3 regions of the Pseudoalteromonas sp. TP27 genome follow, and region 2 is predicted to be linked to each of the others. Evidence: predicted binding sites of a transcription regulator. Region 2 holds the regulator's gene; each other region holds the start of a gene.
The links. The regulator LexA, encoded in region 2, represses DNA repair genes until DNA is damaged. The targets are predictions, from matches to a motif close to TACTGTATNNNNATACAGTA.
Positions count from the first base shown of each region.

Region 1: a site for LexA is predicted at 4,180-4,199, ahead of PX700_RS08635 (YebG family protein). Genes of this name have one in related genera too.
Region 3: a site for LexA is predicted at 1,612-1,631, ahead of dinB (DNA polymerase IV). Genes of this name have one in related genera too.

Region 1 covers NZ_JARDAK010000005.1:188,949-199,114, forward strand. The annotation lists gene PX700_RS08620 (MlaA family lipoprotein) at 1-439, shown strand, start outside; gene PX700_RS08625 (EAL and HDOD domain-containing protein) at 501-1,727, opposite strand; gene putP (sodium/proline symporter PutP) at 2,057-3,535, shown strand; gene PX700_RS08635 (YebG family protein) at 3,810-4,127, opposite strand; gene PX700_RS08640 (ComEA family DNA-binding protein) at 4,443-4,739, shown strand; gene PX700_RS08645 (DUF6170 family protein) at 4,764-5,066, opposite strand; gene dsbB (disulfide bond formation protein DsbB) at 5,068-5,586, opposite strand; gene fadR (fatty acid metabolism transcriptional regulator FadR) at 6,128-6,841, shown strand; gene PX700_RS08660 (peroxiredoxin) at 7,204-7,809, shown strand; gene PX700_RS08665 (TonB-dependent receptor) at 7,898-10,166, opposite strand, start outside.
Region 2 covers NZ_JARDAK010000018.1:8,487-18,652, forward strand. The annotation lists gene PX700_RS17240 (hypothetical protein) at 1-356, opposite strand, end outside; gene PX700_RS17245 (S41 family peptidase) at 356-1,975, opposite strand; gene PX700_RS17250 (endonuclease) at 2,075-2,728, opposite strand; gene PX700_RS17255 (DnaJ C-terminal domain-containing protein) at 2,971-3,939, shown strand; gene PX700_RS17260 (chaperone modulator CbpM) at 3,939-4,259, shown strand; gene PX700_RS17265 (hypothetical protein) at 4,335-5,060, opposite strand; gene PX700_RS17270 (hypothetical protein) at 5,374-5,754, shown strand; gene PX700_RS17275 (PaaI family thioesterase) at 5,765-6,205, opposite strand; gene lexA (transcriptional repressor LexA) at 6,373-6,990, shown strand; gene coxB (cytochrome c oxidase subunit II) at 7,465-8,607, shown strand; gene ctaD (cytochrome c oxidase subunit I) at 8,607-10,166, shown strand, end outside.
Region 3 covers NZ_JARDAK010000017.1:63,736-73,901, forward strand. The annotation lists gene PX700_RS17025 (aldo/keto reductase) at 1-467, opposite strand, end outside; gene PX700_RS17030 (acyl-CoA thioesterase) at 486-914, opposite strand; gene PX700_RS17035 (hypothetical protein) at 1,080-1,256, shown strand; gene dinB (DNA polymerase IV) at 1,644-2,696, shown strand; gene PX700_RS17045 (M17 family metallopeptidase) at 2,826-4,346, shown strand; gene PX700_RS17050 (methyl-accepting chemotaxis protein) at 4,582-6,219, opposite strand; gene PX700_RS17055 (S9 family peptidase) at 6,364-8,589, opposite strand; gene PX700_RS17060 (HIT domain-containing protein) at 8,701-9,105, shown strand; gene PX700_RS17065 (dipeptidyl-peptidase 3 family protein) at 9,147-10,166, opposite strand, start outside.

The sequences.
Region 1 (10,166 bases), on a different contig from region 2:
CCTCGCGCGTTTTTTAGTTAACTCTACAGTTGGCCTGTTTGGCATTTTTGATGTTGCCAGTTCACTTGGTCTTGAAATTGTAGATGAAGACTTTGGACAAACGTTAGGTGTATGGGGAGTGGGTGATGGTGCTTATTTAATGCTTCCAGGCATGGGTCCAACAACAGCACGTAATCTAACAGGTGACGTAGTCGACAATTTTGTATTACCTGAAGTTGCACTAACGACTCCACAAACTATTTTAGTGTTTGTTTTAAAGGCTGTTGAAGCGCGTGCGTCATTAATCCCGCAAGAAGGATTATTAAACGATTCACTTGACCCGTACTTATTTGTAAAAGATATTTACTTTCAGCGTCAAATTTATGAGCTGTACGATGGCAATCCTCCAATTAAAGAAGAGCCAGCTGATTTTGATGAAGACTTTTTAGAAAGTTTATAACCTCATTGCACTCACAAAAACGCCAGCTAAATGCTGGCGTTTTTGCTTGCTGTTTATGTTTTTATTTTTCGTTAACTATTAATTTCATTTGTTCATTAACCCAGCCCAATGCATCATGATAGGCATCAGGTACTATTTCGCCTAGGTTTAATTCTTTAGTGATTTCGTTTGCAGCTGACCAGTTTGCTTGTTCGTAGTATTTAACTAAGTTCAAATACTTTGCTAGCAAGCCTTCATCGTTTAATAATGCTGTTTTTATATCATTAGAAAGTGGCAGCTTTTTCATTACGCTTTCCATGCTCTCATCTAAAATGGCATCCATAAGTGACATCATACCGGTTAAAAATGCCATACCGGTGTCTTTAAATTGGCCATGAGATATAGCGAGTAATTCAGCAAATCGAGCGCGCGTAAGCGATAGCCTAATTAGCTCTACAGGTTTATCTGCAGATACTTGGGCTGCAAACAATAGTGACAATAGCTTTTTAATTTCATTTGCACCAAGCACTATAAGTGCTTGCTTAATAGTGCTTATTTCAGCACGCTTAGTAAACGCTGCCGAATTTGAATACCTAAGCAACTTATAAGATAGGTTTACATCACGCTCAAAAACATTGGTGATTTTTTTTAGGTTCATTTCAATACTTGAAGTTTCATAGAGTAATTCTGCTAATGCTATTCCTGAAGGCGGTAGCGCTTTACTTTGCACCATTTCAGGTTTTGAGAAGAAAAAGCCCTGAAAATAATCAAAACCAATCTCCAAAGCTTGTTGGTAAATTTCGTAGGTTTCTACTTTTTCGGCAAGCAACTTAATATGTGAGTATTGTTTTATATCGTTAAAAATAGTTTTTATTGTGTCTATATCATTAGTTAAAACGTCGATTTTAATAATATCAATAAACGGATAAAAGTGACGCCAAACAGGTTGATGAATATAGTCATCAAGAGCAATAGTGTAACCTTTGCCTTTTAAATCTTTAACAATGGATAATAAACGTTTACCGGGCTGCACAGTTTCAAGTATTTCTACAACTATAGTGTCTTTACCCAGTAATGTAGGGTAACCCTTTAATAGCGTTTCTAAGGTAAAATTTATATAAGCCGGTTTATTGTCGGTTAAATCTTCTAAGCCAAAGTTAAACTGGCTACCCTCAATAAGTCGTGTCGTTGCTTCGTCACCATCTATGTCGGGAAATACGTTATCAACGCCATCGCGAAATAAAAGCTCATATCCGATGAGTTTTTTATCCCTGTCTAAAATAGATTGGCGTGCAGCGTAAAAATACATAAATAGTTCCGTAAGATTAATGTAATTAGTTATTGTAATAATATATGGCAAAAGACTTGAAATAGCATTACGTATATTTGCTAGATTAATAAATTATCATTAAAAATGAAGGCGTTTCTGCATTTAATTTATTATATTTCATCAATTCGCTTTAAAATTATTCAACATGAATATTTTTGCATCAGCTAGAAGTAACAAGTTGGAGATTTTATTATTAAGCATGATATAGTCGGCGAGAATGGTTTTTACCCCAATAGTGTCTTAACTATAAAACTTTAAGAGTCATTATTTGGATAAAGCCTATTATTAATAATTATGCGGAGGCTAATTTGGAAACAGGAATGATTATTTCACTAGCATTATATTTTATTGTAATGTTAGGTATCGGACTATATGCATATAAGCAATCTACTGGCGATGTATCAGGTTACATGCTAGGTGGACGAAATCTATCTCCAAGTGTTGCTGCACTGTCTGCAGGTGCATCTGACATGAGTGGCTGGATTTTAATGGGCCTACCTGGTGCGATGTTTGTGACTGGTTTTAGTAGTACATGGATAGCAATCGGTTTGGTGATTGGTGCTTGGTTAAACTATCTGTTAGTTGCACCAAGATTGCGTGTGTACACTGAAAAAGCAAATGACTCTATAACAATCCCAGATTACTTTTCAAATCGCTTCAATGATAAGTCTAACTTATTACGTGTTGTATCAGCTGTTGTGATTATCGTCTTCTTTACTCTTTATACATCATCAGGTGTTGTAGCTGGCGGAAAACTATTTGAAAGCTCATTTGGTCTAAGTTATGAAATGGGTTTATATATTACAACGGGTGTTGTAGTTTTATATACTTTGTTTGGTGGTTTTTTAGCGGTTAGCTTAACTGACTTTGTGCAAGGCTGTATTATGTTCATTGCACTTATTCTAGTACCTACCGTTGCATACTCTTTACTTGAACAACCTCTGGAATCTACTTTACATAGTGTAAATCCAGATATGCTTAACTGGATTGGAGCAGGCTCTGCATTAGGTATTATTTCTGCAATGGCATGGGGTTTAGGTTATTTTGGTCAACCACATATTATCGTTCGTTTTATGTCGGTACGTAGTGTTAAGGATATGCCTAAAGCTCGCCGTATTGGTATGACATGGATGATTGTTGCTGCCCTTGGTGCTGTTGGTACTGGTATATTTGGTGCTGCTTATACTTATGAAAATAATATTGTAGTTGAAGATCCTGAAACGATTTTCCTAATTCTTTCTGAGTTATTGTTCCACCCACTTATTGCTGGCTTTTTACTAGCTGCAATTTTGGCTGCGATTATGAGTACAATTTCTTCACAGTTACTTGTTAGTTCAAGTTCATTGACTGAAGATTTATATAAAACATTTTTACGTAAAGATGCTAGCGACTTTGAATTAGTTACTGTTGGTCGAATTAGCGTTGCATTTGTTGCCCTGTTTGCAATTTATTTAGCCTACGACAGAGATAGCTCTATCTTAGATTTAGTGAGTAATGCATGGGCTGGTTTTGGTGCTGCGTTTGGACCATTGGTATTATTTAGCCTATATTGGAAGCGTATGAACTTTGCTGGTGCATTATCGGGCATGTTAGTGGGTGCATTTACCGTACTAATTTGGATATATGGACCATTTACTATTAATGGCGAAAGCTTAAGTAGCTTTATGTACGAAATAGTACCTGGCTTTATTTTATCTAGTATCGCAATTGTTGTTGTTAGCTTAGCTACAAAAGAGCCTGAGCAAAACATTACCGCTTTATTTGATGAAGTAGAAAAAGAGCTTTAAATAGCAATTACTACTCATTTTTGAATGAGTAGTAATTAATACCAATCCGCAATAATACTTAATCATTTTGCGGGGCTAAACGTGTTGCTACCGACGTTAAAAAATTATCATTTAGAACAACTAAATTTCGATTTTTTTCCTAGATATCAACACGTTTTTCCACCCTCAAAATAGAACACTTAATTAAGCGAATGGGTATAATAAAAAAGGGAGCAACTTAGTTGCTCCCTTTTTTATTTAGTTTGTCCCGTCCGAGGTGGAGACATTCTATGAATTAACTTGCTTTTTTATCGTTGCTATCTTCAATTGATGCAACGTTATCTGACTTTTTACTTTTTGCTGGCGCTTTCGTAACAACGGGTTCTTTACCACCTTTTAATATAGTCATAAAGTCATCTTTGCTTTTCGCTATTTCTAAAGCAAGTGATTCAATTTGTTGCTCACTAAGCGGTACGTCTACCTTTTCTAGCATTAGCTCAAGTGATTCTGCTATATCGAGCATCTTGTCATAAGCATCAGCTTCTTTTTTGGTAGTAAACGTCATACGCTCGACTCCGTTTCGTTCTACAACATATTTAACAACAACAGCCATGATTTCTCCTGCAAAATTGCTTGGCACCGTGGTTTTTAAAAAACCATTAGATTACTGTTTTTATGTACAGTAATGGTTTGGGCGTAAATTTGCAAGCGCGAAGTTTTAATTTTTGGGTGTCTTAAATTTGACAAAAAACGGTAACTTTACTTTAGTTAAGCAATCACTTTGTTGTACCAGCTGCATTTTCAGGATTTCGGATCATGGTGATAATGCGTTTAGGTACACTTTAAGTGATGAGCTTTTCAGTTCCTTACTTTTTGGTTTTCCTGAGCATCATTCAAAATTAAGAAAAGAAGAATAAGGACAAGTTTAATGAAAGCGCTAAAAAATTTATTAATCATAAGCTTATTATGCTTACTTCCCGCGACTACCGTGTATGCACAACTATCGGAAGTAACTAAGCAAATGCCTCAAGTTGAGACAATTAGTATAAATAATGCTGATGCAGATATGCTTGCTAAGCTACCGGGTATAGGTAAGAAAAAAGCGCAGGCTATTGTGGATTACCGTGAAGAAAACGGCGAATTTAAAAGCGTCAGTGATTTATCGCAAGTTAAAGGAATTGGTAAAAAACTATTAGCCAAATTAGAAGGGAAAATATCACTTTAAAGCGAGTAAGTAATAATCAGGGCGTTATACGCCCTGATTAAATTGTTTTAGCGCTTCGTTTAAGTGCTTTTTAGCAAAGTTAATTTCAATAGGAGTAGTTAATAGTGGATAGCACAATCCGCCAAGTATCAAAAATGGTATTAATATCCAACCTTTAAATACAGTGAATATTAAAAATAGTGGGCTAAGTAACAGTAGCTTTATAATACGTAATAAAACTTTATCAGTTGGTGATAGCATACTTAACGAAAGTGCTATTACGTCCTGACGCTTGCGCACTTTTAAGTGTTTAAGATCATCTAATTGGCTTGAAAAAAAGGTAAACATATTAAATCGACTTTTTAATTAATAAACGGCTAACCACTAAAGTAAATAAAGTGATTGAGAATAGCGCAAATATAATTTCCATCCAAGCAGGCATGCTCATGCCAACAAACTGCCAATCTATATTTCCACAATCCCCAGTTGCCTGAAAAAAGCTAGGTATCCATTCGTGTAGTGGCATAAACGATGGAAAGTTTGGTTCAAACTCGCAGCTAAATGCAAAAGGATCTGTGGTGGTTTGCATATCAATATGTTCTCGGGCAATTAAATATCCCCAAACACTCGATACACCCCAAATTACATAAGCAAATATACGAACAGCTTTGCTCTGTGGTTTAGTCGAACCTACAATGCCCGCACTTAATAAGCCTAGTACAGCGGTGCGCTGGTATATACACATTATGCAAGGTGCCAACCCCATTTTGTACTGAAAGAAAAGGGCAGTCACTTCAAGTAAAAAAACGATGGCTGTAAATAAAAGCCACGGAGTACGTTGGGTAGGTAATTGCGCAAGCCAGTTCATAAAAATTCCGCGTTTTAATAAGACGTTAGATTATGACGTAGGATAAAGTATGCAGCAACAAAAAGGAAAAAAAAGCTACCGAAGTCGTTTTTTATAAGATGAAATTAATGACCACTCAATGCAGTCTCAACAGAGGCAAAATGATGTTCTATTAGTTACCATCGTTACATAGGCTCAGTTATATCGCTTACTTATACTACATTGGTGTATTGGCTAAATAATTCTTTAAAGTTGCAGTTAGAACGCTATGTTGCATAGGTGTTCCTTGTTAATGTACTTATGTGTTTTAAGTTGATTCAGCTAAGTATGGTGTAAATAAAAAACCAATAATTACAATGTACCTACAATGAATATTGCTCTGTAAATTTATACATTGTAGCTATATTAGAGAAACCTAAATTTTATTATTTATTAATCTTTAATTTCTACCCATTTGCTTATTAATATACCTGACTTTACTTGTTAGTTATGCTTCGTCTGGTACAATCAGTCAGTTATTCGTGTAAAACGATGAGTGTTGATTAATTCGAGTGGGAACTGGATGAGAATTTTTAAAGCGAAAAGCCCAGCAGGATTTGCTGAAGAATATATAGTTGAGTCCATTTGGAACGGCGATTTCCCTCCAGGTTCAATTTTACCTGCCGAGCGAGAACTTTCAGAGTTAATTGGTGTTACAAGAACAACCTTGAGAGAAGTATTACAGCGTTTAGCACGTGATGGTTGGCTAACAATTCAGCATGGTAAACCTACAAAAGTAAATAACTTTTGGGAAACGTCTGGCTTAAACATTCTTGAAACATTAGCGCGCTTAGATGAAGACAAGATGCCAGAGCTGACAGATCAGCTTTTATCTGCACGTACTAATATTAGTGCTATTTATACACGTGCCGCAATTAAGTTAAACCCAGAGCGCGTAATTGAAATTTTATCAGAAAGCGATGAATTAGAAGATACAGCGCAGGCATTTGCTGATTACGATTATAAAGTTCATCACGAATTAGCTGTTGCTGGTAACAACCGTATTTATGTATTGATCCTTAACGGTTTTAGAGGGTTTTACTTCAAAATTGGCTGTCATTATTTCTCTGATGCTGGTACTCGTGAGTTAGCTCGTCAGTTTTACAAAGATTTAACCGTTCTTGCTCAAAATAGAGAGCATGATGGAGCTATTTCGATGATGCGTAAGTTTGGTCATCAAACCGGCGAAATTTGGCAAAAAATTCGTGATGATATGCCTTCAGATATAATGGATTAAATTTACACAAGAAACCTGCATCTGCAGGTTTTTTTGTGTTTATAAAAATTAAGCACCACAGCATATAAATTTTAAACAATCTATGTATTAAACTCTCTTCCATCTAATTAAAAACTTCCTCTAATCACAGCGCAACTTATACATGAGAATAGATTTATTATTCACGTGTATTAGTAAAAGTTATGAGTGTTCGTTATTTTCGATTACTCACATCGTTAAATACGATTGTTCTTTTGTAGTGAATAACTCTAAACTGCCAATTAATTATATGTACGCGCTATTGGTTTTTAATTTTTAGCGCCCATATAAGTACCAGCATTGCGAAAGCAATTGAAAAAAACTCAAAATATTTGGAGAATAAAATGGGTGTATTAGTAGGCCGCCAGGCACCAGACTTTACCGCTGCAGCTGTTCTTGGTAACGGTGAAATTGTAGATAGCTATAATCTTCATGAAACAATTAAAGGTAAAAAAGCAGTTATCTTCTTTTACCCACTAGATTTCACGTTTGTATGTCCTTCGGAACTAATTGCATTTGATAAGCGTTTTGAAGAGTTTCAAAAGCGTGGCGTAGAAGTAATTGGTGTTTCTATCGATTCACAATTCTCACATAACGCATGGCGTAACACTGCTGTTGCAGACGGCGGTATTGGTAAAGTTCAATACGCACTAGTTGCAGATGTTAAACACGAGATTTGTAAAGCATACGACGTTGAACATCCAGAAGCGGGTGTTGCATTTCGTGGTTCATTCTTAATCGACGAAGAAGGTAACGTACGTCACCAAGTAGTGAATGACTTACCATTAGGTCGTAACATCGACGAAATGCTTCGCATGGTTGACGCGCTAGCGTTCCACACTGAGCACGGTGAAGTATGTCCTGCTGGTTGGACTGAAGGTAAAAAAGGTATGGACGCAAGCCCTGAAGGCGTTGCTAAGTTTTTATCTGAAAACGAAGGCGAGCTATAATTTAGCCCTTAGTTTTAAATAAAAAAAACCGCCAATTGGCGGTTTTTTTATTTGTAGCGTTAGCTCACTTTAAAATAAGCTCGCAAAGTTAAAACGAGAAGCTTACTTTAGTGTACAAGTAGCGGCCTCTAGGGTTGTGTACACCTGATGCATAACCGTATAAATCGCCATCGCCATCACCAATTGCAAATGGTGGCTCTTCATCAAATAAGTTATTAACACCTAAAGATATTTTAGCTGACTCAGTAATACGGTACGACGTTTGTAAGTCAACAAGCGTTTGCGAGTCAATCATACGTGAAGTATTGCTATCAAAGTCTAAATTGCCATCAAAGTCGATATCAGGCGTATCTTCAAACTCTCCTACATAACTGATATTTACATTGGTGTTAAACTCACCAATTTCCCAGTTGGTTGAGAAAATAAAGCGATGCTCTGGGTAGCCATATTCACCCGTGTAATCACGGTCATCTTTTTCAAACTTATCTTGATATGCCCACTCTAGATTGAATTTAAGTAAACCTAAGTCATCAAGAGAGTGGTTATAGTTTGCTGAAACATCAACACCAGATACTTCCTGCGATGATAAGTTTTTAAATGTGCTATGGATTTTATCGATAGTACCAAGACTCGCGCCACCTGTAGGGGCTAAGCGCTCACATATAGTACTATTTTGGTTGTTACATTCAGAATCATAGATTGGGCCAAATTCTTCTTCATCGATTTTGTTATCTTGAGTAATGCTCCAGACATCGATACTCAAGCCAAATTCTGCACTAGGAGCCCAAATAAAACCGACATTCCATGATTCTGACTCTTCAGGCTCTAAGTCAGGGTTACCTGCAAATTCAATATTATAATCAAGTGCCTCGCAATCTAATCCTGTAGCATCACATCGGTAGTTGTCTTTAAAAAACTGACTCTTTTCTGATGGACCAAGGCCAACTTGTGCTAAAGAAGGCGCTCTAAAACCTTGCGCCCAAGAACCACGAACTGTGATCTCATCGTTTGGCGCCCAACGCAGAGCTACTTTTGGATTTGTTGTTGTACCAAAATCGCTGTAATCATCATAACGACCTGCTAATTGCAGTTCAAGGTTGTCAGCGAGTGGAATTGAAAACTCGATATAGGCGGCGTATTGTTCGCGATCTGCAGACGCTGATACAGCTTCAGTACCAAATATTAAGCCACGTTGAAATTGATCATCAGGGATATCATTTACATCTTCTTCACGGTACTCAATACCGGCGGCCATCATTACAGCTTCGCCACCAAAACTAAACGCTTCACCAGTAATATTAGCATCAAAAGAGGTCATATGAGACTCACCGCGACGTACTAAGCTGGTTGTGATTCGGTCAATTACAGCAGGATCGTTATAAGTGCCGCCAAATGGATTATAGTTGCCAGCATCAATTTCTTGTTGTAGAAAGTCGGTGCGTACCCAGCCTTGTGTGCGATCTCCAGTTTGTAGCGATTTACTACGCCCTTTTTGTACCGCAGTTTCCCAGCTCCAATCGTTTATTTCGCCTTTTAAGCCCGCTACAAAACGCAGCGTATCGGATTCAATATCCCATTGACGGGCCCCAGCATCCACAGTCCTAAAATAATTAATCCCTACGTCTTGACCAAAAGGATTATTAGGATGGTTTGCCGGGACAGTTAAACCTGCGGCTTTATCTAATGGCGTTGGCGCGCCCATGGCAACCGAGCTATTATGTTGCACTGCCATTTCTAAAAATGCGGTAATGTCATTATCAAAATTATACTCAAACTGCGAAATAGCCCCAATGCGTTCAGATGCTGGTGAAATATAGCCATAAGGACCATAATCAAAAACACAGCTATTACTGCTACTTACGCGATCTGCTGGACAGTTTGGATCGGCCATTTGAACGCCATTAACATCGAATGATCCTGGAAAACCACGTGATGAGCGGAAATCTTCACCGCCATATGGCGCTTGGTTAGCAGTGCCAAGGCTGCCCATTTCATCAGAAGAAAGAGATGTGTTTTTAAAGTAATCGATAATAACAGATGCACTACTTTTTTCGCTTGTAGTACCCCAAACTAGGCTTGCTGTTGTTTCTTCATAATTTGGACCATCAGTACCGCCATAGCCTAAATTAATTTCAACACCATCAATATCTTTCTTTAAGATAACGTTAACTACACCCGCTACTGCATCTGAGCCATAGATAGCTGAAGCGCCATCTTTTAGTATATCGATACGCTCAATAGCAGAAACAGGAATACTGTTAATATCGACAAACGAGTTGGTGATACCTTCAGCAAAGGCACTAATTGATACACGGCGACCATTGATCAGTACCAGTGTTGCATCAGCTCCTAAGCCA
Region 2 (10,166 bases):
ACTGTAGTAAGCTCTTTTTTAGGATAGTAAAGTTCGCATTGGTTATTACGTACTTGCAAAATAAACTTTTCAGATTTTATATTATGCGCCCCCATAATTACTCTGCCATCAGGCCTTTTACTCATTGCATGATCAATTAGCAACTCACTGCGCTTAGTAAATACCGAATCGGCAAGCGTTACTAATGCGCCTCCCTTAGCGTGTTGAATTGCCTGTTGTAGTGTTGCAACAACGCTAGGGTTAACACTCGTTAATATAGCGGGTTTAGCTGGCTCACTATTTATACTGGTATCTTTTACACCTTGGCATCCGCCTAAAGCGAGTAATGTAGCTAATGGGAGTAATAATTTAGCCATTACCTTTCCTCACTCAGTGTTGGCCACGTTAAGTCCATATTACGCTGGGTAAATTGCTCAGGCATATTTAAAGGAATGAGAGATTCACGAGAGCTTGAAAAATTAGCTGGCTCTGTTTTTGCTACAGTAGTCGTTCTAATTGGACAACTGCCATTTTCGACATGAAATAATGCAGTGGCTAAAACAGCTTCGTTACTATCGCCTAATTGATGATCAAAGTCGTCCTCAATCTCACAGCCTTGCACATCGGCATCAAACTGTGGCGTAGAGGTTGGTGTAAAACCTGCAGCGTATTCACCAAATCCTTTACTATTTACACCACTAAATTGAATAGTGTAATAAGTTGTTGCGCAGTTATGAGTTGGGGTAAAGCCATACGGCTTACCGCAGGTTGTGTCGCCAATTAAAATAACTTCTGCGTCTATACCTTTTAAACCATTGATAAAAGCTTCTGATGCCGAACAGGTACCTGATGTGCTTAATACATAAACCTTCGATAGGTTCAAATCGGGTAGGCTTTCTCCAGTACTAAAAAAAGTAGAGTAATCTATTTCTTCATCAATAAATGGGAAAGGCGAATCAACGGGCTGTTTATCGTTTTGTTGGGTTTGATAATAAAAGCGGTTGTTCACGTTAGCATTACCGGCAACCATATAAGCCAATTGTGCCGATAGCGCTAATAAACCGCCGCCGTTATATCTAAAGTCTATTACAAGCTCATCAATACCATCGGTTTTAAACTTATTTACCGCAGCAATAAGGCCTTCTTGGGCAATACTTATATGGCTATTAAATTGCATGTAACCCACGCTTGAGCCATTTGCGGTTGTAATTGTTTTAACGTTTTGAACAGGTGTTTGCTCAATATTGCCAGCGGTTACATTAAATGTTTTCTCAGTTCCATCGTTACTGCGTACAACAATAGTATGTGAATCGCCGTTAGCTGGGCTAAATAAACCTTCGTTAAGTGTGTCTACACCCGACTCTGTATTGGTATTAATGCTAACGCCGTCAACTGAAAGTACGGTATCACCGCGCTGAAAGCCTTTATTGCTAGCTGGAGAATCATCTTCAAGATAAGCAACGCGTAAAATACGATCGGCTGTATCGCCAATAAACGCCCAATTTATACCGTAACCAGAAGTAACGCCCGATTGCGCTTCTTGAAAGTAATCCTCAGAAGGCTCTGAAAAATGAAAGTTATCTTTTTTTGCACCTGAGTCGGTAAGCTGCTCTGTTTTTAATTGAGCGAAGTAGTCGGCGACTGTAGCAAAGCTTTCAGGGTCGTTATCGGCAATTTCATCATACCAAAGATAGGTTTCATCGCTCCAAGAGCGAAGCCAAAGTTTTTCGTAAAGGGCGGAACCTACTTTATCTGGGTAAGGGTCGTTGTTGTTAAAGGGATCGTTACCTGTGCGGGGTGTTTCGCAAAAGTTTTTTAAATCGTTAGACTGCTCAAATACACCTGCAGTCCATGTTGAAGTGTTACTTATGGGTGTTGTAACCGGCGTGGTAACTACAGGAGCAGCGTCGATACCGCTACCGCCGCCACAACCTGTTAGAGCAAAGCCCGAAAGTGCTGCAAAAATGGCAAGCGAGGTTTTATTATTTTTAAACATAATTAAGGACTTTCTGTAAATAAGTTGTTTAAAATATTACAACACTCGCTCGTTTATTCAATATTTATAACTTTGATTTATGTAAATGAGTGTTAAAGCTTAGAGCTTGCTCGCACTACTTGTATCTGCGAATGCTTGCTTTTGCCATGCATTAAATAATTTTTGCTGTTTATCTGATATCTTTAAACCGTATGTTTTTTGCATGTAAGCGTAGGTGTCAGCTATACGTTTTCGTGCATAAACAGGCGGTTCTACTACACGTTGCTTAAAGTTTACTTTTACTTCGCAGCGGCCATATTGTGTTGCGTTTTCGCTAAGCATGCCAAAGCGATAATTAGAGCGATCGGCATTAATTTCGCCGATAGCCGGCGCCAAGTTATTTATATCAGCTTCCATTCTTCTAAATTTAGCACTTACTTTACGGCAGTTTTTACGCCCACCATCTTGCCAGCATTGTAGCTGGTGACCAAATTCCCAGGCTGGAACAATGTGTTCCCATTCAATACGTAGAGCTCGCACATTTACTTTGCCTGAGCGGGTAAGAGTGTTTCGAGGAATGTAACCACAGTTAGTCGGATCGGGGGTTAGTTTTTTACCTTCTTTTTTAATATCACAGCCGCAGTAAATGCTTTTAGCGTTATCAGGTAGGGTTTTAATTAGATGTCTTTTAGCGGTTGAAAAGCGGGTAAATTGTTCGGCTGATACCGAAACACACACACAGCAAGCCAACAAGGCCAGAATAAATCGAGTCATATCCATCACAAATGTGAACTACAGGAATGCCTAGTTTAAAGCCCTGAAGATAAAAGATAAAGTTAACTTAAGGCCTGCACTTATATTACTAGGAATATTACTAAAAAGTGTCTAATTAATTTTTTCTTCAAAGTTATTTTACTATTCATTTATTTCTTACTATTTATTGTATTTTAGCTACACAATATTATAAGTTAAGGAGTATGCTTAAAGCTTACTCAATATGGGGATTTGGATTGCAAATGAAATTTGTTGATTATTATTCAGTACTTGGGATATCGCCTGATGCAGATGATAAAGCGGTTAAAGTAGCTTATAAAAAGTTAGCCAGAAAATATCACCCAGATGTAAGCAAAGAGCCTCAAGCAGAAGATAAATTTAAAGAAATAGCAGAAGCTTACGAAGTCATCCATAACAAAGAAGAACGTAAAAAATACGACGAGCTACGTCGCCATCAACAAAATCGTGCTCGTCAGCAGCAAACAAATTATCGCGGTAGCGCTGGTTCTTCACAAGGTAATTATCAGCAAAGTGATCCGCAAACTGATGAGGAATTTTCTGACTTCATTAATTCAATGTTTGGCGGAGGCGGTGGGTTTGATCGTTCAGGGCAAAGCAGAAGTAACGCTGCTCGCGCGCAAAAAGGACAAGATGTGGAAATAGAGTTCCCAATTTTTCTTGAAGAAACTTTAGTTGATACCGTTAAGCCTGTTGAGTTTATGTTACCGCAGCGAGATAGTAGTGGTCGTGTCTCTGAAATTAAAAAATCACTTAAAGTGAAAATTCCAGCAGGTTCAGTAAATGGCGAGCGAATTCGACTAAAAGGGCAAGGTGGATTAGGGTCTGCGAATGGACAAAATGGCGATTTGTACTTACAAATTAGTTTAGTGCCTCACCCACTATTTGATGTTGAAGGTCATAATTTAAATATAGTCGTCCCTCTTGCAGCATGGGAAGCGGCTCTTGGCACAAAAATAAATTTGCCGACATTAACAGGAAAAATTCAACTAACGATTCCGCCTAATAGCCAGTCTGGTCAACGTTTGCGTATTAAAGGTAAGGGATTAATTAGTAAAAAAGCCAAAGGTGACTTATTTGCTGTACTTAAAATTGTTAATCCAACATCTATTAATGAAACCAGTAAAAAGCTTTGGGAAGAATTAGCCGAAAAAGCTCACTTTGATCCCCGCAGCGACTGGAGTAAACCATAATGCAAATTATTGTGACACAAAAAGAAGATTTACTTACCAGTACAGAGCTATGTTTGAGTAGTGATATTAACGAAGCAATTTTATATGAGCTAGTTGAACATAGTATTGCTGTGCCTATTGAAGGAGAGCATGTTGCAGAATGGAAATTTACGGTATCTGCAGTAACCTTAGTCAAAAAAGCGGCCCGTATTCAGCATGACTTTTCGTTAGATTGGTCGGCAATAGCGTTAATTTTACAATTGCTGAATGAGCGTGATGAGTTGATTTTAGAAAACGAAATGTTAAAACGACATTTGAGTCGATTTAACCACTTGGAATAAAATTATTCTAATATCAGTGTTTAGCGATTGCACACTCTTTAATGAGAGTGCGCTAGCTCCTAAAAATTAATATGACTATTTTGATTTGTTCTTACTTTTAATTGAGATTAATCGCTTTAGTCGTATATTTTTTATAAGTAGTAATATCCCGCTTAGGCAAAAAAGTACACTGGTTGCTGCAAAACTAATAAGCAGTGGATTATTAAAATCCTCTCGCTCATCGTAATCCATAATATGTAACATCCAAAAAAAGTCGAATATTCGCCATAGTGTGCTGCGAATAGTCACTACTTTGCCGTTACTTTCAGCTAAGTAAAGTGTTGTACTCAACATGTCGTCAAATTGTACCTGCCAAACATTGGTTTTATATCCTACTTCTCTGGTGCCCTTTTTTAGTAGGGTTGTACTTATTACTTGAGCGTCAATAAGTAAGTGTGCTTTAGCATTAGCAGTAATTTGTATTTTTGTAGGTGGCTCAAAAGGCCTTCCTGTAAGGGCATTAAAGCTTTGCTGCTCGGCATTACTAATAACGGTAATAAGTGGTGTAGTTAAAAAGCCTTCAAATAATATTTGTGTTGGGTTAGCGACTTGCGACGTAATATTATCAAGTGATGTTGGGTAGTCGGCTTGTGTAAATGATTTACTAAGGACTTTTGTTGCTAAATGTTTGCCGTGTACTTTATCAAGTGGAATTGCGCTCATAACTAAGCCACCTAGCAACCATGCTAAAATTTGTAGTGCTAATAAATAACCTAACCATTTATGAAACTTGCGCGCATGTTTAAATATTTTTTTATTCATGTTTTAGTCTTATTATTTTTAGAGGTTAGTTTATTACATTAATGGGATTAGTTACTGCGACATTTTGTCGCAGTTTAAACTATAGCTTACTGTAATCATTTAAAAATAAAAAAGATTACAGTTAAATTCCTAACATGACTTATTTGTCTAATTGAGCTGGATGTTTGATATCCAGCTAGCTTTAAATGCTAAAAAATACTTAAAAGCTGCGAAATATCCATATAAAGTGGTTAATAGGGCATAGTTGATTTGGTATAACGGTAAAACTGCGTTAAAGTTTGCAATGAAATTATTAGAGGATAAATACGAAACGATGTCGGAAATTCAATTTTTAAATGTAGATCTTGAGCTTGAATCAAAGCAAGATATTAGTTTGCTAGTGGCAGATTTGAAGAAAGTCGCTACGATTTTACATTATGACAAAGACGAATACCGTCAATTAGCGCGTATTGAAGCTACAGGTGAAGTTAGCACGCCTGATAAAGCAATAAACCATATATGTGAGCTTATTGAATCGTGTTCGCGTAACGCGCTAAAGCAATGGTTAGGTTGTTCACGTAGAACGTTTGATATTGGTTTTGAATCAGGCACATCTCCTAAGTGCTTTAACCAAGCATTAGATGCAGATACATTATTACGTATATCTGCGATTGGTGCGGGTATGGAAATTACAATTTACCCAATCGAAAAGTAACTATAAGTAACTATCTTCGCTCTACGACTGCTGCGGTCATTTTTGATACGCAGCACAGCTCATTGCGGCTATTTGTAATTTTTATTTCCCATACTGAACTACGTTTGCCAATATGAAATGCTCTTGCCGTGGCAGTTAAAGTACCATTGCGAGATGCTTTTAAATGGCTTGCGCTAATTTCCTGCCCTACACAGTAAAATTTTGTGAAATCGACAACAAAGTTAGCGGCATAACTCGCTACTGTTTCGGCAAGTACAACATTAGCACCACCGTGAACCATTCCCATTGGGTTATGATGCTCAGGTATGGCAGGCATAGTTGCAACTAAGTAATCATCACCAATTTCTGTGATTTCTATCCCCATAGTTTTCATCAGCGTACCTTGACCATTTATACCTTCATCTAGCTGTTTGCAAAACTCTAAAGTAATAGGTTGATACCAAATACTCATAACGACTCCTTTGCCTTTTTAATCATTTATAAACTTAGCTTTAGTTATATCCCTAAAATGTACACAAGTGAAATTACTTTGGCTATTTTAAGACATAATTTAAATTTGCGATTTTTATTTAACTGTATATACTCACAGTTAAATGTACTGTATGGAAAACCAGTTGTATGCGACCATTAACGAACCGCCAAGCTCAAATACTCGAACTAATTAAAGTTTTTATTAAAGACACTGGTATGCCTCCTACACGTGCTGAAATAGCGCAAACACTAGGTTTTAAAAGTGCCAATGCTGCTGAAGAACATTTAAAAGCACTTGCTAAAAAAGGCGCAATTAAAATGAAACCAGGTGCAAGCCGTGGTATTCAATTAATTGAAGAAGAAGAGCCTGAACAATTAGGTTTACCACTTATAGGGCGTGTTGCTGCGGGTTCACCTATTTTGGCGCAAGAGCACGTTGAAAGTCATTGTAAAATCGATCCATTAATGTTTAAACCAGCCGCCGATTTTTTACTACGCGTTAATGGTATGAGCATGAAGGATATTGGTATTATGGATGGTGATTTACTTGCTGTACATCGTACTCAAACCGCTGAAAACGGGCAAGTTGTTGTTGCCCGCGTAGATGAAGACGTAACTGTAAAACGTCTTGAGAAAGCGGGTCGTAAAGTATTACTTCATGCTGAAAACGACGATTTTGAATCTATTGAAGTAGACCTTGAAAATGAGTCTTTTAACATTGAAGGCCTAGCTGTTGGCGTAATAAGAAACGCCGATTGGATGTAGATTTTAGATTGCTTTAAGCAATCAATTTATTCATGCGCACTTTTTAGTGCGCATTTTTGTTTTAAAATTCGTACTAAAATATATCTTAAACAGCTAACTAATTATTTAAGCTGTAAACTTTTTTTCACTCATGCTTTTCTCCTTCCTCATGTGTTACACCCCTTTGTTTTGCTCGCTTTTTGAATATTAAATAGTCGATATGCTTGCAGATACTTGACTAATTTTTAAATATTACTCGGTTGTTTTTTATACTAAAGCTTGCTTGTTGCTCATTTTTTAGCTAATCATTAGTGTGCTGAACTAACAATAACTCACAGCTTTCAGTTTTGAGAACACACAATATACAAACTCTTTGTTGGGACAGTGATACCAATCAAAAAAACAGGATTGGTTAAATAATAAAAATAACGAATTGGCGTTTAAGCCGTATGCCTCTTCGCTTTGCACTCGCAATAGCATCAAAGGAGCCGTCACATGGGTAAACTGACCTCTACCTTGTGGCTTGTATTGATTGCTTTTCCGCAGCATGTTTTGGCTAACAGCCAGTACAATATGCGCAAAGGCGTAACCGATATAAGCAATAATGTATATCAGCTGCACATGACCATATTTATAATATGTTGTGTGATTGGGGTGATAGTGTTCGCAATTATGTTTTGGGCACTGATTCATCACCGTAAATCTAAAGGGGCTGTACCTGCCCAATTTCACGAAAGCACTAAAGTAGAAATACTTTGGACAGCTATTCCATTCGTTATTTTAATTGCTATGGCAGTACCAGCCACTAAAACCCTAATTGCAATGGAAGATGCCAGCAAAGCTGATCTCACTATTAAAATTACAGGCTCGCAATGGAAATGGCACTATGAATATATGGGCGAAGACGTCGCATTTTATTCTATTTTATCCACCCCTCAAGACGAAATAGCGAATCTTGCAGATAAAAATCCTAATTATTTACTTGAAGTAGATAAACCGCTTGTACTGCCAATAAACCAAAAAGTACGTTTTTTAATGACCTCTGATGATGTTATTCACTCATGGTGGGTACCTGATTTTGCTGTGAAAAAAGACGCTAACCCGGGATTTATAAACGAAACATGGACCAATATTAATGAAGAAGGTATTTACCGAGGTCAATGTGCTGAGCTTTGCGGTAAAGACCATGGCTTTATGCCCGTAGTGGTTGAAGCTAAATCTGAAGCTGACTTTAAAGTATGGCTAGCCGATGCAAAGCAAGCAAAACAAAAAGCAGCACTGGCCGACGCTGCTCTGCTTGATCAAACGTTACCTAAAGAAGAGTTAATGACTTTAGGCGAGCAAGTGTATATGGCCAGTTGCGCGGCGTGTCATCAACCTACAGGTATGGGGTTACCGGGTGTATTTCCTGCACTTAAAGGAAGCCCGATAGTGCTTGGCGATATAAAAGATCACATTGATGTAGTTATTCATGGGCGACCCGGTACGGCAATGCAAGCATTTGCTAAGCAGTTATCTATAAAGCAATTAGCAGCTGTTATTACTTATAAACGTAATGCATGGGGTAACGATACGGGTGATGTTATTCAGCCGAGTCAAATACAGGCAGCAATTGATGCCAAAGTGGAGGCGAACTAATGAGTAGCATAGTAGAACAACCTAACGCCAATGAAGCTCACCATGCTCATCATCCTGTAAAAGGTTTTAAACGCTGGCTTTATACAACTAACCATAAAGATATTGGTAGTTTATATTTAATTTTTTCGCTGACCATGTTTTTAATTGGCGGCGGAATGGCCATGGTGATCAGGGCTGAATTATTTCAACCTGGTTTACAGCTGGTCGATCCTCACTTTTTTAATCAAATGACCACAGTACACGGTTTAATTATGGTGTTTGGTGCGGTTATGCCGGCCTTTACAGGCCTTGCTAATTGGATGATACCACTAATGATTGGCGCACCAGATATGGCATTACCAAGAATGAATAACTGGAGCTTTTGGATTTTACCGTTTGCATTTTTAATCTTACTTGCATCGTTATTTATGCCCGGTGGAGGACCTGCATTTGGTTGGACTTTTTATGCTCCTCTCTCTACAACTTATAGTAACGATAACACTGCAATGTTTGTATTTGCCGTACATATTATGGGAATTAGCTCAATTATGGGTGCAATTAATGTGATTGTAACCATAGTGAATTTACGTGCACCCGGTATGTCGTGGATGAAGTTACCGCTATTTGTGTGGACATGGTTAATTACCGCTTTTTTATTAATAGCAGTAATGCCAGTGCTTGCGGGAGCGGTAACTATGGTGCTTACCGATAAGTACTTTGCGACCAGTTTTTTTGATGCTGCAGGTGGCGGCGACCCAGTGATGTTCCAACACATTTTTTGGTTTTTTGGTCACCCAGAAGTATACATAATGATTCTTCCTGCCTTTGGCATTATATCGACCATAGTGCCCACTTTTTCTCGTAAAAGACTTTTTGGTTATGCCTCAATGGTGTACGCCACATCCTCCATAGCACTATTGAGCTTTATTGTTTGGGCGCATCATATGTTTACTACAGGCATGCCGGTTGCAGGTGAGTTATTTTTTATGTACGCAACCATGCTTATATCGGTGCCCACAGGAGTAAAAGTATTTAACTGGGTTGCCACAATGTGGAAAGGCTCAATTACTTTTGAAGTGCCCATGCTTTTTAGTATTGCTTTTATAGTGCTGTTTACCTTGGGTGGCTTTTCGGGGTTGATGCTGGCAATTACACCTGCTGACTTTCAGTACCACGATACTTATTTTGTAGTGGCGCATTTTCATTATGTATTAGTAACAGGGGCTGTGTTTTCGATAATGGCAGGTGCTTATTATTGGCTACCCAAATGGACAGGCAACATGTTTAATATCACGCTAGCTAAATGGCATTTTTGGCTATCGCTGGTGAGCGTTAACGTTCTGTTTTTCCCTATGCATTTTGTAGGACTTGCTGGTATGCCACGTCGAATTCCCGATTATGCACTGCAATTTGCCGACTTTAACGCAATTATAAGTATAGGCGGTTTTGCCTTTGGTTTATCGCAACTACTGTTTGTGGCTGTAGTAATTAAATGTGCACGCGGTGGCGATAAAGTGCCTGCAAAAGTATGGGATGGGGCTGAAGGGCTTGAGTGGGAAGTTGACTCTCCTGCGCCTTAT
Region 3 (10,166 bases), on a different contig from region 2:
TCTTGTGTATTTACGTCGGTAAATTTAAGCGTGCCAGGCCACTGCCTACCAAAATGTGGTGTTGAACGGTTTGGCCAATGTAACTGATATAAATCGATGTAGTCGGTTTGAAGGCGCTTGAGTGAATCGTCCACGGCTTCTATTACTGTTTGGCGAGTAATATTGCCACCATCACGTACCCACGATAAGCCATTGCCTGCAATTTTTGTAGCAAGTACTACATCGCCGCGTTTTTGTTTATTACGCGATAGCCAATCGCCAATAATTTCCTCTGTTTTACCATAGGTCTCTGGAGAAGGAGGCACAGCATACATTTCGGCTGTATCAATAAAGTTTACGCCTTGCTCTAGCGCGTAGGCTATTTGCTCATCCGCATCGCTTTGAGTGTTTTGTTTGCCCCAAGTCATACTGCCTAGGCACACTCTAGATACGTCTACACCACTGCTACCTAGTGGGCTGTATTTCATAAAAATTCCTTAGCTAAATTAGTGTTGAGCGTGGCTAGTTAAAGCCGATAAAAGAGGCTCAGAAATCGTAGCTTTTTGCCCTGTTGTAAAATCAAACATGACAACTTTAGAAGTACCCGTTGTTGTTATAGCCTTTTGAACATGGCTGTAAACGGTGTAATTCATGGTGAAGCGGTCTGTTTTTATATCAGTAATAGTAACGCCGACTGTAAGCGTATCTGGGAATGTAACTGGGCGTTTATAACGAATGTTATTTTCGCTAATTACTGGGCCCACACCATTAGGGCTTATTGTGTCGAACAGATTTATTTTATTTAAAAAGTCGATTCGGGCTATTTCAAAGTAACGTAAATACACTACATTATTTACGTGTTGCAGTGCATCCATATCAGCCCATGCTACGGTGATGTCGGTATGAATAGGGTGCTGATCTTTAAACGTTTGCATTATGTATTGGCCCTTAATTTTAAAGTACTTAGATTATCAATATGGTGTTATGAGCTCAAGGTAATTAGAGTATGTTTTTTTGTAAGATGATTGTACCTATTTAATTTTAGGTCTACAGTTAAGTGGCACTGTAAAAACACACAAGACAAAAACACAGAGGTATGTATGCAAAATATAATTAATTGGTTTTTAGCTTGTTTGGTTTTTATAGCTTCTTTTACCTGTCACGCAATGGGTAACGAATCAGGCGCTATTATTTTAATGTTAGCGGGGTTTTTTTTCGAGGTTATGTTTTGGTTGCGCGGTTATAAAGAGTCAGAAGACAATAAACACTTTTTTTAATCGTTAACTAGGGCCTGTTGACCTTTCAGGATTAAAATTTGTTCAATCTAGGGGCTATTTAATCGCGGCGCGAGGTTTGTGACCTAGTGGGCTAAGTAAAAACCGAGCAAAGCTTCCGCGTCCTGCTCACGCCCCTTACCTACATCCATGTAGGCAACAAAGAGTAAATTGCCCCTAGGCAGAACCCTTCGGGCAGCGTATGTTTGGCATTTGTGCTACGTTATCGCCTATTTATGGGGAATAACCACACTACATAGGCTCTGCCTTGCCTAAATACCAAACATACTGCTGCAAATTTAACCTCGAAAGATAAACAGGCCCTAGGCTTGCTTATCACAATTGATTCTATAATAATGACTGTATAAATAACCAGTCGTTATAGTGGTGATGAAAAAGTTTATTCACATAGACATGGATTGCTTTTACGCAGCAGTAGAAATGCGAGATAACCCAAAACTTGCACATGTACCGCTTGCTATTGGAGGCAATAGCCGACGAGGCGTGCTCTCAACTGCTAACTATATAGCGAGAGAGTATGGCGTGCGCTCGGCTATGTCGAACTATCATGCTAAACAATTATGCCCCGATTTAGTTATTGTTCCTGGGCGCATGGCTGTATACAAAGAAGCTTCAAACCAGATACGCGAAGTATTTAACCGCTACACAGACTTAGTTGAACCTCTTTCTTTAGACGAAGCCTACCTTGATGTAACAGACAGTAGTGCTTGTAAAGGCAGTGCAACGCTTATAGCACAGCAAATAAGAGCGGATATTTACACTGCCACAGGGCTTACTGCATCGGCAGGTATTGCACCTATTAAGTTTATTGCCAAAATAGCCAGTGACGAAAAAAAACCGAATGGTCAATTTGTAGTTTTGCCTCACGAGGTCGATGACTTTTTGGCGCAATTACCGCTGGGTAAAATTCCGGGTGTAGGCAAAGTAACGCTCGAAAAACTCAATTTAAAAGGGCTATATACCGGCAAAGATGTACGCGAAAAAGGCGTAAATTGGATGCAGCAACATGTAGGCAATTTTGGCGTGTCGCTTTATCAAAAGTGTGCAGGTGAGTATGTTGGTAAAGTATCAACAGATCGCATAAGAAAATCACTGAGTGTTGAACATACCTACGAATACAATAAAACAAGTTTGCAAGAGTGCTTAGATGAGCTTCCAAAACTGTTAGACGAATTAGTTTTAAGGCTTAATAAGCAACAATTACAAAACCGTATAAATAAACTGAGTGTTAAAGTGAAGTTTGCAAATTTTGTAGTAACCTCAGCCGACCAAGCATATCACGAGCTAAATACTGAAATACTTGTTCAACTACTTACCAAAGCTTATCAACGAGGTCTACAACAGCCTGTTCGGTTGCTTGGTATAGGCGTTGGCATTAAAAACGAGCCAGCACAAAACTTCCAACTGAGTATTCTTGATTAAGCTGTAAAGCCTGTAACTCCAAGTTGCCATTTATTGGCAACTTGTATAATTAGCTCATCGCACCTAGCTGGTCTTCAATATTTAAATCGACGATAATAGGGGCTTATGTTTTCTAACAGGACCTTATTTATGGCATACCCTCAAGCGGTTAGTGCAAGCCTTGAATGCACATCTCATGATGCGCTTATTATTATTAGTGATGACTTTTCTCAATTACCACACAATTCATTACGTGACGCTATTTTAGCGCAGGCAAAAGTTGATTCTCGCATTGGTAAGCAAGTTACTTTATTAGTGATTGAAAACAAGCGCGTTGTACTTGCGCCAACCGGTCCGTTAAATAGAGATTACGACGACGTTCGTCGCTATTTTGATGCAGCTAAACTAGCAATTAACGAAGCAAAAGCATCGGGCAGTGTTAATCCTGCATTATTGTTACCAAATTTAAATGGCGATAGCCGTTACCAACATGCGCTAGAAGTTGCTTATTTAGGTGCTTGCCAGGCATTATGGCAGCCATTAGAGGCGCGTGAATATCACGGCGAAGGTATTGAGCCTATTCCTCAAATTGGCTTAATGGGTGCAAACGAGCAAACAATTAAAGCAGTTAATGCCATTGCGGCAGGGCAGTATGCAGCACGTGATTTATGTGGCACTGAACCTGAGCGTATGGCTCCACCGCGTTTTGCTGATTACTGCGTTGATTTATTTAAAGGCTCAAGCATTGCAGTTGACGTAATTGATGATATTGCAGCTATTGATAAAAACTACCCAATGTTAAGTACGGTTGCTCGTGCATCATACGCAGTTGAGCGCCATCACCCACGTGTTGTTAAGCTTGAATATGTACCTGAGGGTGAAATTACTCGCACACTTATGTTTGTAGGTAAGGGCCTTGTATACGATACCGGCGGTGCAGATCTAAAAGTAGGTGGCCATATGGCAGGTATGAGTCGCGATAAAGGCGGCGCAGCTTCTGTTGCGGGCTTTATGAAAGCCGTTGCGGATTATCAGCCTAAAGGCGTTAAGGTGGTATCGTACTTAGCTGTTGTTCGTAACTCTATTGGTTCGGATTGTTTTGTGCCAGATGAAATTATTACTAGCCGCGAAGGTGTACGTGTACGCATTGGTAATACCGATGCAGAAGGGCGTTTAGCAATGGGCGATCTACTTAGCGAAATGAAAGATTTAGCTAAAACTGAGGTTAATCCAACGTTATTTACTGTTGCTACATTAACGGGTCACGCAGCTCGTGCAATGGGCCCTTACGGTGCGTATGTTGAAAATGGCCCAGCTCGAAGCGCTGGTGTATCTCGTCAGATTGCTGACCTTGGAGATTTGTGGGCTGATGGCGCAGAAGTATCGCGTTCACGTCGTGAAGATTACGACTTTATCAAACCACGCACGCTAGCTGACGATGTACTCTCGAGCAATAACGCAGCATCGGCTGTTACCGCTCGTGGTCATCAGTTCCCAATGGCATTTATGGCTATTGTTGGTGGGCTTGATAAACACGGTAACGACTCTGCACAGCCTTTGCCTTATGTGCATATGGACATTGCGGGTAGCGGTGTTGAAGGTGGTGATTGGCAGCACGGTAAGCCAACTGCCGCATCAGTAACGAGCTTGTTTGCACGTTACTGTATGTAATACCAATCCGCAATAATACTTAATCATTTTTCGGGGCTAAACGTGTCGCTATCTGTGTTAAAAAATTCTCATTTAGAACAACTAAATAGCAAATTTTTTGCCTAGCTATCAACACGTTTTTCCATCCTAAAAATAGATCACTTAATTAAGCGAAATGGTATAAGCTAAAAACGCATATGTAATAAAAAGCCCTGTTAATTCAGGGCTTTTGCATTTCATGATAACGGTATCGCTATCAATCTAATTTAAAGCGATTAACTACGCTCGAAAGCCCTTGGCTACTTTGCTTAAGGTTATCGCTGGCATTTGTAAGCTGTTTAGTATTATTAAGTGACTGCTCTGTTGAGTGTGATAGCTCGTTAATACGTAAATTAACTTCATCCGCGGCTTGAGTTTGCTGCTCTGTGGCACGTGCAATTTGGCTGTTCATTTCGGTAATAATTGAAACAAGTCGTTCTATTTCATTAAGTGAAGTATTGGCAGACGACGCCTGTTCTACGGTGGAAACCGAAAGTGCTTGGCTTGATTTAACTGCCTCAACAGCTGCCTTTGCACCTTCTTGCAGTTTAGTGATCATGGTTTGAATTTCGTCTGTACTTTGCCCCGTACGACTCGCTAATGTACGTACTTCATCTGCAACAACAGCAAATCCTCTGCCATGCTCCCCGGCGCGAGCAGCCTCAATGGCAGCGTTTAATGCCAGTAAGTTTGTTTGTTCCGATATACTTCTTATTACATCAAGTACAGAGCCTATATTATGACTCTCGTTGGCCAAATCAGCAGTTACACGGCTGACTGTTTCTATGTTGTTTGAAAGTGTTTCTATGGCTGTTATTGTTTGCGCCACCACATTTTTACCCGTTGATGCGTTTTGTGCTGCATCTTTAGCCGCTTGTTCTGCGGCTTCGGCGTTGCGGCTCACATCATGTATTTGGTGAGTCATTTGCTCCATGGCAGCTGCAACTTGGGTTGAGCTATCGTTTTGAAGCTCAATAAAAGAAATACTTGTTTTACTTGATTCGTCAACGGTTTGTGCATGCTTGCTTACGCCGTTTGCGCTTTGTGATACATGAACAAGTGACTCTCGTATTTTTAAAACAAACAAATTAAATGAGCGCGATAGTTCAGATATTTCATCGTTACCGGATTCATTTAATGTACGGGTTAAGTCGCCTTCGCCTTGAGAAATGTCCTTCATCATATCGGCTGCTAAGCGAGTAGGTATTAAAATACTTTTACCTATAAAGTAACTAAGTAAAATAACAGCAATAATCATAATTATTGCACTGACTATAATTAGGTTACGTTGTTGGCTAAATGCCTCGTCAATTGAATCAAGGTATACACCCGAGCCAATAATCCATTGCCATTGACTAAACCCTTTAACAAAAGCAACTTTCTCTACAGGTTGGTCTTTACCTGGCTTTGGCCACTTATAAGGTATAAACCCTTCACCATCACGCTTAACTATATTAACCATCTCTACAAAGAGCGCTTTGCCATCTGGATCTTTATTATTACTTAAATCTTTATTATCAAGAGCAGGTTTAATCGGATGCATTATCATTGTAGGCTGATAATCATTTATCCAAAAATAATTAGTATTGTCATAGCGCAGTGCTTTTATTGTTTCAAGAGCTTGCGTTTTAGCTTGCTGCTGGGTGAGTGAGTTATTTTGTTCAAGGTCATGAAAGTGCTCAATGATGCTGTGAGCAGTTTCTACTACATTTTGTGTTTTAAGGTACTGCTCGTTTTTAAGGGCATTATATTGGTTAGTTAGGCTGGATATACTCAGCACTATTAGCCCAAGCACTACAATGGCTATTAACAGTGAGAAACGTTGAAATATACTAAAGCTACGTAAACTAGGCATACATTCATCCTTAAAAATTGTGCGCTTTTGCGCATTGAATAAGCGTAGCTAAAAAGCGAGTTTAATCTAGGCTTAACAACCATTAATGCAAAAAAAAGGCTGATTTATCAATCAGCCTTTAGTCTACTTTTTAAACTTGCTTAACTATTTAACATCAAAGTGACGATTAAAGAAATTAGTAATTGTTTGATGCAAGTGCGTTTGCACTTGTTTACCACGTAGGCTGTGCTTAGAGCCCGGGTAGGTCATCATTTCAAACTGTTTTTCGTTATCTTGTAGTTGTTTAAACAATTTAGTTGAATGCGTAAACAATACGTTGTCGTCGGCCATTCCATGATAAATCATTAATGGACCTTTTAAGCCATCTGCATATGGAAATACTGCGCTGTCTTCGTAGCCTTTAGCGTTTGTATTAGGATGACCTAAATAGCGCTCAGTGTAATGCGTATCGTATAGAGCCCAATCGGTTACTGGAGCACCCGATACGCCTGCTTGAAAGTAATCGCCCGCTTTAAACATAGTCATAAGCGCCATGTAGCCGCCGTAGCTGTGGCCATAAACACCGATGCGTTGTGGGTCTACGTAATCAAGTGTGCGTAAAAACTCTACGCCTTTAATTTGATCGGCAACTTCCACTACACCTAAGTGTTTATAAATAGCATCTTCAAACTTTTTACCACGGTTGTACGAACCACGGTTATCGAGTTGAAAAATTACGTAACCTTGTTGCGCCATGTATTGAAAATACAAGTTTTTGCTGCGCCAGCTATTCGTTACTCGCTGAGCATGCGGGCCGCCGTACACATTAACAATAACAGGATGCTTTTTGCCATCGGTTACGTTACTTGGCTTAAATAAACGGTAATGCATAACTTGGCCATCTTCGGCTTTAATTGTGCCGTATTCTGGTTTTGTTAAATCGCTTAAATAAGGGGTAAGCGGGTGGTTACTATCTAGCTTGTTTTCTTCAAGCCATGTAATAAATTCGCCGTTTACTTTACGAAGCGCTGCTGAGTTTGGTGTGTTATCAGATGAGCTATTGTCGATAAAGGTTTTGCTGTCTTTTGCTAGCACAACATTATGGTACTGACCTTTTTCGGTGATACGTTTAGCATCGCCTTTTTTAAATAAAGACGCGCTGTATAAATGGCTCTCAAGAGGAGTGTCTTTTCGACCGGCAAAGTAAACAATGCCTTTTTTCTCATCAATACCTTTTAAGCTATCAACAGCCCAATCGCCAGAAGTAATTTGGCGAACAAGTTGACCGTTTGTGCGATACAGATATAAGTGTTTAAAACCATCGCGCTCAGATGCCCATACAAAGTGCTTTTTGTCTTTTAAAAACTCAAGATCAAAATGCAGGTTAATCCACGTTTCGCTGTTTTCGGTTAATGCTACTTTTTGTGCTTTAGTTTCGCTGTTATAAAAACGCAGCTCTAATTTATGTTGCGAGCGATTTTGCCATTGGTACGACAATGTATTGCCGTCTTTCAGCCATTTAGCACGCGCTATATAAATGTCTTCATCTTTACCTAAATCAATCCAATCTACTTTTTGATCGTTAAGTTTAACAACACCGAGTTGAATTTTAACGTTGTCGGTACCTGTAAATGGGTAGCGTTGGTTAAATAACTTAACTTCATCAGCGTAAATTTCGTTACGGATAGCTTCTTTTACTGGTGTTTCGTCAACACGGGTATAGGCAATTTTAGTTTCATCCCCTGACCACCAGTAACCCGTCATGCGGCTCATTTCTTCTTGAGCAACAAACTCGGCCATACCGTTTTTAATTACGCCACCGCCATCTTTACTAAGCTGAATCTCTTTACCTGATTCAAGCTCTAAAGCGAATAGATTTTGCTCACGAATAAACGATACGTAGTTACCTTTAGGTGAAAAGCGTGCATCGGTTTCAAATGTTTCAGTGTCGGTTAGTTTTTTACTTTTAGCAGAGGCTAAATCATAATAGTAAAGGTCGCCGTTAAGTGGGAATAAAAGTGCTTTACCGTCTTTAGACCATTTGTACTCAAGTATGCCTTTACCAAAAATACGTTGGCGTTCGCGGCGGGCTTTTTCTTCATCTGATAGGTTTTCTGGGCCTGAAAATAACTTTGCCGAATCAACTAGCACACGGTTGGTGTTATCTTTTAAATTGTATTCCCATAAATCATAGCGGTTGTAGTCATCGCTTTTACCTTGCAGGTAAGTTACACGGCTGCCATCAGGCGAAAATTTAAGTTGTACAGGCGATTTACCTGACAGGCTTGGATCGTCAAAAATACGTTCCAACGATAAAGGTTTTGCTTGAACACTAATAGCGCCAACCATTAACGGTAGGGCTAGTGAGAGGTGTTTTATTTTTTTTAGCACAAGGTTGCCTTAGCTTATTATAAATATTACTTTGATGTTAAAGCCAAGCGTGTGCAACTGCAACTAAATGCTATAAAGTGGCGATTATTAAAGACAAAGTAGGACATAACAATGACGAACTCTAAATTTGAACTCGCACCACAACTTAAACGTGACTGTATAGAACTTGCCGACTGGCCACTGTGTAAAGTGCTCTTATTGAACGACAGCCAATATCCGTGGTTTGTATTAGTGCCAAGGCAGGCTAACTTAAGAGAGATAATTGATTTATCTGAGGATGATCAAATAGTTTATTTAAAAGAGTCAGCCAAATTAAGTAAGTTATTAATGGATGTGTTTAGCCCGGATAAGTTAAATGTAGCGGCTTTAGGTAATATGGTACCGCAATTACATATTCATCATATTGCACGCTTTACGAGTGATGCAGCTTGGCCTGCGCCAATTTGGGGTAAGCACCCAGCTGTGCCGTATACAGATGTACAAATTACAGAGTTAAAAAAAGCGCTGCAGTTTTAAGCTGCAACGCTTTTTTAGGGTTTAACTAAGTTTAACTAAACTTATTTAAGCCCTAGTACTTCCCTACCTTGCTTAAACGTAACATCTACAGGGATATTTGCTTTGCTTAGTTTTTCTAAGTCTTCAGCAAGTTCTTCTTTAATATCGCCATGCGTTGCAATTAGTTGATCTACTTTTTCGTAATCGCCATCCCCTTGTAAGGTTAGGATTAAGCGAGAAAGTTTTGCCATCGCTAAGCTCATTTTTTCCATATTTACACTGTATAAACCCGCTTCATTTTTAGAAAAAGCGCCTTCTTGTGCAAAAAAGTTAAAACGGATCATATTTGCTTTACCATGCGCGCTTGAAGCACCAAAACGTACTGAGCGGAATATACCGGCCATAAACGTCGTGTAGTAATCTTCAAGTGTGCCTTCAGTGATCTCGCCTTTTTTAAGCAATTGCTCAACCATGTACAGGCCTAAAATGTCGGCTTTACCTTCTTCAAGCGCACTCGCGTGCTCTTGTAATGATTGACGAACAGTCCCTTTACCCGTAAGGGTGTTTTTAATACCTAAACCGTGCGCTACTTCGTGGAACATAGTGTTGGCAAAAAAGGCATCAAAAGTAATGTGTTTACGCTGCTCAGGTACAATTAACTGCTCTGAAATTGGCACTAAAATTTTGTCAAACTTAGCACGCATTGCATTTTTAAGTTGCAGACGACGTGTGCCTTTTTCTAGCTGTACTTGCTCATCGTTTGGCAAGTTAATTGCGATTGTTTTACTACCCGCGTTTGAATGCCCTGCGTAGTAAACAACGTCATATGCATTTAGGTCGGCGTCAGAGCCTGGTACTTCTTGTTTGTATTTAGCATCAACAGGTAAATCTTTTTGAAGCTCAGGTAAAAATGCTGCAAACTTAGCTAAACGTTCACTCCATTTTAAATCTTTAATAAGTACGTAAGACTCATAAGCAGCACGGTAACCAAATAATTGATCTTCATAGGTCTCAATTGGACCAATAACCACATCTACTGGGTTGTTCTTCATGTCCATCCAAGCAAAGTCAGAAACTTGGAA